DNA from 2 places in the Metaplanococcus flavidus genome. Region 1 is predicted to be linked to the other one. Evidence: riboswitches for the same ligand, from Rfam matches in the RefSeq annotation. Region 1 holds a riboswitch; the other holds the start of a gene.
The links. A riboswitch is a leader RNA that binds a small molecule or an ion and turns the genes downstream of it on or off. The one in region 1 is predicted to bind thiamine pyrophosphate.
Positions count from the first base shown of each region.

Region 1 (6,119 bases):
TTTCGGCGCTGAAAACGATGGTCGTCCACAGATAGCCGAAAGCACCAAACGCAAACGGCAACATGAACAGAGACCATAGCTTCCAATTGATTCGGCTGAACAACAATTGAATGACAAGGATGCAGAAAAAGAACAGCAACGGCGTCCAGGGATTGAAGAAAAATGCCAGCCCGAGCATGGCGATAGTGACTGTGATGAATTTGATTGATGGGTTCATGTCATGCAAGAGATTTCGCATGCTGCAAAGCTCCTTTCGGAGGAAGCAGATTATGGCGGGCGAGCAGATCCGGATCCTGCCAAACCCGTTTGGCAGGAAACATTCCCGTCATTTTGCTATCTTTCAACAGGAGCAGAGAATCTGCAACGGCTGCGGCAAATTCCATATCATGTGTGACAATCAATACGGTATCCCCCTGATCCAGCCGATGAGCTATCAAATGGAACAATTCCAACAGGGCTTTTTGATCCTGGCCTGAAGTGGGCTCGTCCAGAAAGTGGATGTTCCGTTTATCCGCCAGCATGGCGCCGATTGCAACCCGCCGCTTTTGGCCATGGCTGACAGCGAAAGGATTGTGGGCCGCTATTTCGGCTAAGCGCAAGGAATCCATTAAATCCTTCAGTTCGTTCAAGGAAGATGTTCCGGAAAAGTCGATTTCATTTTTGACCGATGCAGTCAGAAACAGAAATTCCGGTGATTGCGGCACATAGCCGCACGCACCAGAGTCGACGGTGCCCGATTCTTTTTTGTAAATGCCGCAGAGCGCTTTGACCAATGTGGATTTGCCGCTGCCGTTGGGGCCGGCAATGACGATGCATTCGCCTTTCTTCGCTTTGAAGGAAAGGGGATGCAGCAAAGTCTGGCCCTTTATTTTCACGGATAATCCGTTCGCAGATATGGCCGATTCATCCAGTATCGAATTCAGCCGCTGCGGGTAGCGGAAGGTTTGATGCGGATTGAACTGCTGATCCGAAACAATTTTTCCGCCGGCATCGATTGCAATTTCGCGGTCAAAGAATGTTCCCCAACTGTCGAGACGGTGTTCAACGGCGATGATGGTCAGGTTGAAAGTTTTTTGCAGCCCGTCGAGCCAGGATATGAAATCTTTTGCAGTCAGTGGATCTAAATGTGAAATCGGCTCATCAAGCAACAGGACTTCAGGGTCCATGATCAATGCGCAGGCGGTTGCGACGCGTTGTTTCATTCCGCCTGACAGGGTTTGAATGGTGGTATTGCTCAGGTGGGACAATCCGGTCATTTCCAAAACGTCCCGAATCTGCTCTTCCATTTCTTTAGCTGGCGTGTTCAGGTTTTCGAGAGTGAATGCGAGTTCTTCTTCTACAGTCGGCATACAGAACTGCGAATCGGGGTCCTGGAACACGGTGGCGACGCGGTGGTTGATCTCACCGGGTCTATAAGATTCAGCAGCTTTGCCGAATAAAAGAATTTCACCTGCCACAATGCCATCGCAATTTTCCGGGTATAGCCGGTTCATTAAATAGAGCAAAGTCGATTTGCCAGAGCCGCTCGGACCGGAAATCGCGACCCGTTGTCCGCGTTCGATGCCAAACGACATCGACGACAGAGTGGGTTCCCGATCATCCGGATAGCGAAAGGTGACGTCCTTCATGGAAAGGATGCTATTAGGCATTGGCATCACGCGGCTGGGTTTGGGCAATCGCGTAACCGCGCAGGGAACCGGTCGCGAGCAGCGCATCGCCGATGTATTTGCCGCCGATCCCCGCAATGATCGCGCCGCTTAATACACGCAGTGTAAACATCAGCGCTACAAAAGAAGGATCCAGTGCCGCATAGCCGGAAACGAAATAACCGTAGATGAAACTGAATACAGCGGCGCCAATACCGGCAAGCATAAAGACGAATATATTGAAATGGCGGTAACGTGTGACCGCAAACGCCGCTTCGGCGCCAAGCCCCTGGATGACGCCGGACAGGATGAGTCGGGGGCCGACCGCGTTGCCAAGCATGACTTCGATGATAGCAGCCATCGTTTCGGGTATCACTGCCGCACCTGGTTTGCGGATGATGTGCATACAGATGATCGACACGATGAACCAGATACCGAACATCCATTCATAGGCGATGGGGCCAATCAGGCCGGCCCAGATATTGCCGAGATGGATGAATAACAGATAGACGATGCCGAACACGACACCGAACAGCGACATTAAGACGATTTCCTTCAGTTTCCAGGTGTTAAGCATTGGCTTTGCCTCCGTCCGAATTCGTGTGTGACGGGCTATTGATGCTCATCGATACCGTCATGATGAGGTGGCGATGCTGATCGGAGCGGGCATGAGTAAACGATTCTTCATAAAACGCGAAGACGTCATGGATATCACCGTGGATACCGCTGGCGTAATGCATCGAGTCATTCCAGACACCATGTTCTTTAGCGCGTTCGACTTCTTTATAGATAACGCTCATATAATCCGGGTTGTTCATCGGATACAGCGCGAACTGGGAAGAGACATATTGTTTCGTATCATCCGTGTTCAGCAGAACATCGTCTTTATCGAGATAGACATCACCTGATGTGTCTCCCGGACAACCGATGGAGAAGGTGCCGTTTAACGCCACGTGTTCTCCCGTTTTCGCCGCGTGCAAAGTCAGTGCTTTTGCGACGTTGAAGACGTGGTTCTGTTTGCCGCGGATAACGCTGGAGACGTCGTCGGTGTCCATCCAGACATTCGAGGTGTCCGTTCCGTTCAACGCCCCTTTGATGATTTTGATGAAGTCGCCGCACATCGGATTGAGCGTGAAGCGGAATCCGACGATCGGGCTTGTGCCGCATTGCAATGGTTCCATAATAAAATTCCTCCTTAAAAATTTGCACAAAAATGGCCGCATCCGTGAAGATGCAGCCACTGTTCCATGCAAATTAAAAGGAGGTATTCGCTCCTGAAGATTTCGTTTTGCGGAAAGTCACCGCACTTCCTCACGCAGGTCCTAACCTGTTCGAGTCATAAGGGATCGGAGCTTTCGCTCGCATCTCAGCTAAAATAAGCACCCCCAGTGCAGAAAACGGTATGCGGTTTTTGTGTTCGGGTTGTCCCGATGGCTTCAGTGTAAATGAAGGTTGGAGGGAAGTAAAGGATAATTTAGACAGATGATATTCCGCAAAACAGCTTGCTTGCCTGGGGGCTTTAGCTATACAAGTTGAAAACAAGTGCTCCTGCATCGCTGCGCTGCTTCGTCGCAAAGAGTTGACCATCGCAGGCTTCGGTCAACTCTTCGCTGTTTTGCTCCATATCATTTATAAAATCATTTACACAAATGTAGATAAAAAATGTCATAGCAGCAAATAACTAATTCATTTATCCTGAAATCAGAGCATATATATTGAGTTCTCTTCCATAGAAGAGTAATATTCGATTTACCCACTTTAATGGGTAAGAGTCATTTAATAGGGTATTGATGGTAATAGAGCATAGATAAATTTCAAGTTTCTATAAAATAAATTAAAAAGCAGGTGTTCTGATATGAATGAAGAGAAAACAATTTTAAAAACCACTGATTGGGTTAAAGGGACTTCCATTAAAGGTGAAATGGTAATTGGATTTATTGATTCGATGAGCATGGTGCAAGGCGCTGTATATGTAACGGTTGCCGAAAGCGATAATGAAGAAATTATTGGCATGACGATTCCATTGGCAGTCAAGCAGGTTGAGAGTTTGCAGCAAACGGCACCGAAAGATGCAGCGCAGCTTGAGTATCTGATTGATCTGGCTTTGCAGACTGGTGACAAAGAGTGGTTTAAAGAGTTGACTGCAGAGTTGAATGGGAAAGAGCAGGCTGTAAAGTAAGCTAATTGAAATGAAAAATTATATATTTTTTTTAAGAGCTGCGGGTTAATTAGAGTGACCCAATAAAATGAGACAAGGAAAAAGCACCCCCAACGTCGTATGTAGTAACAACGACAAACTGGAGGTGTTTTTCTGTATGGGTTCAAAAAAGCGGTTCTATCCGGAGGAGATCAAACTAGAGGTCATTGAGATGAAATTGAATAAATCCTACCTCCCTGGAGCTGTGACATTCGTGTCACAGCTCCTATTTTATAATTAAGGCAATAACAGAAAGGGAGAGGATGCACATGCAGAACTTGAACCGATTATTTATTCGCCACGGATTTCTTGTAGAGGAAATTGAAGAAGGAAGATTTGATTGCCGGAAAGAAACGGAAGAGAACATGATGTTTTTGATAGAAACCTTGGATGAGCTTTTTGTGGCTTACACAAAGATCAAGGGTTTGTTGAAAATAGAAGAAACAGATATTGATGAAGAACGATGGCTTCGTGCGGTGGATTTCACATATAGAGGCCGAACCGAGATGCTGCAATTTGGTCCCGGAGTGGACATTCCCGGCATCAAAAATTTCGACACCTACATGGCAGGAATCATCCGCCAATTGAATCGATTGGGCCTGTCGACAACAAGTTGCTGCGATGGCCATGAAAAGAAGCTTCCTAGCATTTCCTTTACCAGAGATACGGATATAACAACCGTTGTTAAAGTGCTGACTGTCATCGGATTGCCGAATGTACATGTTCGAAATCACTCCATTAGTATAAGGGCGCCGCGAATCCAATTGCTCGATGCAGCTGAAGCATTAAGCACCTTTTCTCCGGAAGACCTGAAGAAGGATATTGAGGAATTGAAAAAGCAGTCATTTCTGATGGAGCTCGAAAGCTGCCTATCAATCGACGGTGATAGTGGAGACGAAGAAGACATTCGCGACTGGGTCCTAAGCAAACTCGTGAATCATGCAGACTCATTGGAAGTGGACAGCAAGGGCAATATTCTGGCTGTTAAGGTTTATGGGAGAGGAAAAGGACCGGTGATCTTATTGAATGCGCATCTGGACACCGTGTGCAGTTTTGATGAGGGCCGCGAGATCATAAAAGACGGCAACATCTGGTCCAGCAGCAGCGGCATTTTGGGCGCAGATGACCGGGCGGGTGTCGCCATCCTATTGGAAACACTGAAACGTCTGGATGCAAAGAACTTCAATGGGACCGTGAAATACATTTTCACCGTCGAAGAAGAAATCGGTCTCCTGGGAGCAAAGGGAGTCGAGGCGAATTTCCTGCATGATGTTGATGTTGCGTTTGTAATCGATCGAAGAGGCACAGGGGATATTGTGACTTCCTGTGGCGGTTATGAGAAATTCTGTGACGACTCATTTGGTGAATTCATCGAAGAAACTGCCAGCAACAACGGACTGCCGGGTTGGAAATGCACCGCCGGAGGGAGCAGTGATACCCGCATCTGGGCTTCGCACGGCATTCAAAGTGTAAATTTGTCAGCGGGTTATTATCATGAGCATACCGCGGATGAATGTTTGGATGTTGAAGGGTGTTTAGGTACGGTTGAATTGTTGTTGACAGTTTTAAGTGAAGGTAAAAAATTGCGTGAAATAATTCGGTCTTTAAAGGAAATGAAAAAAATGATAAGTTAACCGATTTCCAACTAGAAGGTCCGGTTAGGAGTACAAAATCAGGAGTTTTCGAAATGATTCTAAATCGCTATTTAATCTATTCATGGAGGTTGCTATATTAGCAGCCTTCATTTTTATTATTGATAATATGAATTAATTTCAAGTTTATGGAAGAAAAGACCAAAACTCCGGTGTAGGCAATAAGATTAATTTAATTGAAAAATATGGAACTTTAATGATACTATGAATATATTATTGAGAATAATTAAACGAATCGGGATTGAGAGGAAGCATGGGCAAATTTATTGATTACTATACATTGCTTAATATACTGCCGACCGTTAGAGGTTAAAAAAGAAATTTTTAAAAAATTCTTTTTAAACTATCGAGGGCGTTAACTTAATAAAACGATAATGCAACATAGGATTTCCATATAATTAGGAGTCCTATTGTTTCTAAAAATAACAACACCAAAATTTAACAGAACCAAATTAAAAAACGAAATGAGGATTGACATGAACAAGACAGTCAAAATTGCCAGTTTGCTGATGGTATTGGTTCTGGTCATCATCTTTGCATTGACGTACCTTGTCATTTCGCTGTTGGAAGGTGACGAAGTGTTTGAGACGACAACCGAAGAAATCGAAACGTTCACCCGGCTGC
Region 1 is NZ_JBHTKI010000051.1:10,931-17,049, reverse strand. It holds gene ACFQ1X_RS16325 (energy-coupling factor transporter transmembrane component T family protein) at 1-238, opposite strand, end outside; gene ACFQ1X_RS16320 (ABC transporter ATP-binding protein) at 219-1,649, opposite strand; gene ACFQ1X_RS16315 (ECF transporter S component) at 1,642-2,223, opposite strand; gene ACFQ1X_RS16310 (YkoF family thiamine/hydroxymethylpyrimidine-binding protein) at 2,216-2,827, opposite strand; TPP riboswitch at 2,938-3,043, opposite strand; gene ACFQ1X_RS16305 (IDEAL domain-containing protein) at 3,502-3,825, shown strand; gene ACFQ1X_RS16300 (M20/M25/M40 family metallo-hydrolase) at 4,113-5,477, shown strand; gene ACFQ1X_RS16295 (hypothetical protein) at 5,972-6,119, shown strand, end outside.

Region 2 (6,119 bases), on a different contig from region 1:
CAGGCACACTTTCTCTCCCTTTGTTAATTGTTTCCTAAAAAGTACATTTACGACCATATAGTGTTACAACGCACTCATTTATTCCCTAATCTGTTACTGAAGTTGGCTCCACATTAGAGAAAACACATCTTCGTTCATTTCAAAATACACACCCATAAACCCGTAATAGATATACCCGTCTTTGAAAAGAGTAAGGCTGATTCTGGAACCGTCATCCAAGTGAATGATCAGCTCCTTGAATTCCTCGTTGTTTCGGGACTCTCCGATCGGGTCGGAGTTTTGTGCACATGGAATGATGAAAACAATTCAAAAGTTATTGAAATAAATAATGAAAAAATTAAAGCACCTAACGAAAGTGGCATATATGTATATCATGTAATAGCTGACTGGAACCAGGGCGATGGAAATTATGCCTTTTTGATAGAGGTAGAATAAATTATCACTCTTTTTAATTTATTCTATGTTTTTTTGAATCATAATTGTAAATAAAATGAAAAAATGCTTAATTTAGTATTGGAAAGTGTTCAAAATTTTTAATTTTGCCGGGGGGTAATTGAATAAATTCTGATTTACATATGAGGGCTTACCGGAAGAAGGAACTACATTTGAAGTTCCATCTCTTTTTCGTTTGTGAAACTGTACTCCTATGAACAATTTCACTACATTAATATGAGATTTATTACAGTTATAACCGGGATTTCTAAGGGTGTATTTTACTAATTTTAAAAATTTGTCCAAAATGTGATCTAAACTTATCTCGCTTACGTAGTTGTAGTAGAACGATCGGAAAAAAGCAGGAACACAAAACCTAGGAGGAATTTTATTATGAATTGGAAAAATGCAAAGAGAACAGTGATCGCGGTCCCATTAAGCGCAGCGTTATTGGCAACAGGAGCTGGAGCAGTTAGTGCCTCTGGCGGGAACAACGCTGATGTACCTGAGAAAGTGGCAGCACCGACAGTTGAAACACCCGCTGCACAATTGAGAGCGGATTTGAGTCAGCTACTATCAACTCACTTCATCTATCAATCAGAAGTGGCATTGCAGGCTTATCATAAAGCTGAAGAAGGTGGGCCGACTGGTGACGGACTCGAGCAAGCGCAATCACAGCTTGAGGTGAACGGTGAACAACTTACAGCAGCAGTGAAATCCGTATACGGACAAGAAGCAGCCGATGCATTCGATAAAATCTTCGATACCCAATATGAAGACAGTGCAGGATACGGTACTGCTGTTGCAAACGGCAACCAGGAAGAAATCGATCAAGTCAAAAAAGAATTGCTTACGGTATTCCCGACAGACCTCGGAACTCTTTTAAGCCAGGCGACAGGTGGAAACCTGCCGAAGGATACAGCGATTTCAGTTCTTCAGGAACATGAAAAAGACGTTATGCAATTCCTTGATCATTCCATTGCGGGCGATTTTGAAGCAGCCTACGCGGAATTCAATGAAGGCTACGAGCGCATGTTCACAGTCGGCACGGCATTATCAAGTGCAATTGTGACACAAATGCCAGAGAAGTTTGAAAACACGAAAGCTGTAACACCAGCATCAGATTTAAGAGCCACTTTCAGCCAATTGCTTGGTGCTCACTTCTATTATCAAACAGCTACATCAGTAGAGGCGTATGAAGCTGCTAAAGGTGAAGGCGGGGAAGCATTCGAAGCCGTCAGCGAAATGCAGGAAGCGAACGCTGAACAGATGAAAGCGGCCGTGAAATCACTTTACGGACAAGAAGCTGCCGATGCATTTGGCGAAATCTTCTCTACACAGTATGAAGACAGTGAAGCACTTGGAGAAGCGTTAGCTAATGGAGAGACAGAAAAAGTGAATGAAATCACAGATCAATTGCTGAACACTTTCGCTGTTGATCTTGGAACTTTGTTAAGTGAAGCAACAGGTGGAGAACTGCCGAAAGAAACAGCAATCAGTGTTCTTCAGCAACATGAACAGAGCACAATTGACATCTTAAACAGCTATGCAGAAGGCGATTACGAAACGGTTTATAACACGTTTACTGAAGGTCATGCATTGATGTTCACAATCGGCCAAGCATTGTCAGGAGCAATTGTTAATCAGAATCCCGAAAAATTTGCAGCTGCACCAGGAATGCCGGAAACAGGTATGGGTGGCATGGCGGATTCAGGAAATATGAACTGGATCTTGTTCACATTCCCATTATTGGCCCTTGCAGGAGCTCTAGTATTCACAAGAAGAAAAGCGTTACAAGAATAAGCAGATGAAAAAGGGGAGATCTATTCTCCCCTTTTTTATCAATTTATAATGATGCTGGACTTTCTTATGTAGAAAAATTCTATCATTAGCTCTAAACTGAATTTGGAATAGGCATACTTTTTTTAGTGTTTCTATTCGTGCTTCAGTTAAGGAAATGAATGCTTCTTATATTTATCTGTTAATTAATAGTATTTATTAAAAGGTGCGCTATATTCTATTTTAGATAAGGAGTGAAATGTGTGAATTCATTTATCAAAAAAGCTGGTCTTATATATATCCTGTTTCTTTTTACGACCCTCAGTGGAAACCCGATCCAAGCGACCAATAATTCACAAACGGAAATAGATCATGACTTTATACAAATAGAACAACGCTTTACACAGGAAATTGTGGTGCAGAAAAATACAGTAGAAGAAGAAGTTTTGGAAAAAGTCTCTTCCTTGAGTTCAACTTTCGCTGGTGAAGATAAAAGCATAGAAGAAAAACAAGTCGGCGTGACGCCGGTTCAGATTGAAATCCCAGCAATTGATGAAAAAGCGGAAATCATAGAAGTCGGCCAAACGCCGGAGGGCAATATGGAGGCGCCAGCTGATGTCCATACAATCGGGTGGTATGAGCCGGGAACGAAGCCTGGAAATAAGGGGAATGCAGTACTCGCTGGACATGTTGACGGTCTTTCGCAGCCTGGCACTTTCTTTAACTTAAAAAAATTAGAACCGGGCGATTTGATTCACGTTACCGGAACAGATGGTACAGAGTTGACGTTCACTGTAACGGACAAGCAAGCTTATGCACCGGAAGATGCTCCGTTGAATGACATTTTTGGTTCCAGCTCAAAACCGAAGTTGAATTTGATTACGTGCACTGGAACTTTTGATACTGAAAGCGGCCATTACGAAGAGCGGTTAGTCGTTTATGCTGAATTGACTGACTACTAGTCAAGAATGGCAAAAATAGAATGAACAAATGTAAAAGGGAGAGACCATAAAACGGTGGTCTCTTTTGTCTTTTGAGGTTTAGACAGTGACAAATAGCTGAACGTGAATGAATCACTTGTATTAAATTGCAGTATAATGAGGTTAAGAACGAAGAACTAGAGGCTGGTATGGCCAACTTTTTACTTTAGGGAGAATGTAAAATGATGTTGAAGTACTATAAAAAACGCTATGAAGTAATAATGCAGGGGAAGTATCCTGCCAACAGAAAAAAGATAATGTCAGCTAACCTGGCACATGAAATGGAAACGGCGTTTAACATACCTATGCAAAGTAACCCTGGATGGGAACAGGAAAATAAAGAGATTTTTGCACTCTATCGCCAGGTTTCTGTTAGTAGAAATTTTTGAAATCAGTTTTTTCAGCAAGTAATTTAAAGAAAGATAATTTAATAGCCTCACTTATCCTAAGGAAAGAAGCTCAAATACGAGCTTTTTTTCGTTAAATTGATATTTTGCGAACAATTAAAGTTCATGAAGAAGTAGCCTAATCCCGTTAAGTTACTATAATACTTCTGCAAATTTAATATTTGTTAATTTCAAAATTAAATTATGCCAATCGCAGTTAGCACATGAGCGATTACCGCAAATTCACATAATTTATATGCTAAAAATGATAAGCGAAAAATTTCCTTTTTGTTCTGACGGATTGGTAAGATGCTTGATTATCTGCGAAGGTGGTTTGCGCAGCATTCAAAAATAAATTTGTGATTTTTCAGACATTGTGATAATCTTTGGGGGAACAACTGAATACATGCACCACTGGGGGAGCCGGTTAACGGCTGAGACGAGCAACGCTCGGACCCTTGGAACCTGATCTGGATCATACCAGCGGAGGGAAGTGGGCGAGAGTATGCCGGATTTCTCTATTCCTATGCGTATAATTGCCGCTTTCCTTTACTGGAAAGCGGTATTTTATTTTGCCTGAAAGGGGATGGAGAAGATGAAATTAACACAGGAAATGCGACAGGAATGTGCTGGATTATGGCAGGCGAGTTTCGATCATCCGTTTGTGAAAGGGATTGCGGACGGCAGTTTACCGGTAGAGGTGTTCCGCTATTACGTCATGCAGGATGCCTATTACCTGACAAATTTTGCGAAGATGCAGGCGGTCGGCGCACTCAAGGCGCCGGACCTCGCGACAACCAAGAGTTTCGCGCATCATGCGGAGCAAACGTGCGCAGCAGAAATGGCGCTTCACGAATCGTTCATGGGGATGCTCGGAGTGACGGACGAAGATTGGCGGCAATTCGAACCGTCACCGGGTGCTTATGCCTATGTATCGCATATGTACCGCGCAATGGAAGGGGATCTGGCGGATGTGCTCGCGACGATTCTACCGTGTTACTGGCTTTATTATGAAATTGGGGAACGATTGAAAGATGCGGAGCCTGGCCATCCGATATACGACCGGTGGATCGAGACTTATGGTTCCGAGTGGTTTGGCGAACTGGTGCAGGAGCAGATCGGCCGGATGGATTCTTTGGCGGAAAGTTTGTCGGCGGAACGGCGGCAGGAGCTGAAGGACCGCTTCCGGCGGAGCAGTTATTACGAATGGAATTTCTGGCAGCAGGCGTGGACGATGGAAACCTGGGAATTGCCCGCGGCAATAAAGGCTGGTGTCTGACATGATCAATAAAATTCGAAATGAAAATCCCGTAATCCATTGCATCACCAATCATGTCGTATCGAACTTTCAGGCGAATGGATTATTGGCAATCGGCGCATCACCGATCATGGGCGAGGCACAAGAGGAAGTGGAAGAACTTGTCGCCATTTCACGCGCGTTGTCATTGAATATCGGAACCTTGAATAAAGACACGTTTAACAGCATGATGCTCGCCGGAAAAAGAGCGAATAAGGAAAAGATCCCGGTGATTCTGGATCCGGTGGGAGCAGGAGCGACCGCTTTTCGGAAAGAGGCCGTCCAAAAGATTTTAACGGAAATCGATGTCAGTGTGCTGCGCTGCAACGCGGGAGAACTAGCCGCAATTGGCGGCGTGGAATGGGCGTCAAAAGGCGTCGATGCCGGTGAAGGCAATATCGACCTGGATAAACTGGCGAAGCGAGTGGCAAAAGAATACAGCTTGGTGGTGGCAGTGACAGGCAAGACCGATATTGTGGCCGATGGTTCGCGGGTAGAGAAGATTACAGGCGGTGACCGTATGATGAGTTCAGTAACCGGCATGGGCTGCCTGCTCAGTGCTGTAACAGCCGCTTTCACGGCAGTGTCTCCTGAAGATCCTACAGCTGCGGCAATTGAAGCTCTCAAGTTTTACGGGGCGGCCGGTGAACAAGCTGCGGCAACTTCGGAAGGACCCGGCAGTTTCCGCGACACGTTCCTGGATGTTTTATTCGGCATGGAGATTGATGACGATGGCTTCGACTTTGAAAAAGGGGAAGGAGTAGATGTACTGTGGCAGCGATCAAACAGGTATTGACGATTGCCGGTTCGGATTCCGGCGGTGGAGCGGGCATACAAGCGGATATAAAGACTTTCCAGGAGCTCGGCGTTTTCGGTACATCGGCCATTACAGCGGTAACGGCGCAGAATACATGCGGCGTGCACGGCGTTTATCCGATGCCTGCCGCAGCGGTAAAAGCGCAAATCGATGCAATCGGAGCGGATTTTACCATTGCCGCTGTGAAAACGGGGATGCTCTTTGACGCTGAAATCATCGCTGAAACGGCAGCGGGAATCGAAAGACACGGCTGGCGTAATCTTGTCGTGGATCCGGTGATGATCGCAAAGGGAGGCGCAACTTTGATGCAGGAAGAAGCACTCCAGGCAATGCGGACATTACTATTGCCATTGGCGGCGGTCATCACACCGAATATCCCGGAAGCGGAAATGCTGAGCGGCATGGAAATCCATGATGCAACAGACAGG
Region 2 is NZ_JBHTKI010000012.1:129,803-135,921, reverse strand. It holds gene ACFQ1X_RS09585 (hypothetical protein) at 826-2,235, shown strand; gene ACFQ1X_RS09580 (class F sortase) at 2,475-3,173, shown strand; gene ACFQ1X_RS09575 (hypothetical protein) at 3,374-3,580, shown strand; TPP riboswitch at 3,984-4,086, shown strand; gene tenA (thiaminase II) at 4,173-4,856, shown strand; gene thiM (hydroxyethylthiazole kinase) at 4,858-5,670, shown strand; gene thiD (bifunctional hydroxymethylpyrimidine kinase/phosphomethylpyrimidine kinase) at 5,646-6,119, shown strand, end outside.
Region 2: linked by a shared signal. The riboswitch ahead of tenA (thiaminase II) and the one ahead of ACFQ1X_RS16310 (YkoF family thiamine/hydroxymethylpyrimidine-binding protein) in region 1 are both predicted to bind thiamine pyrophosphate.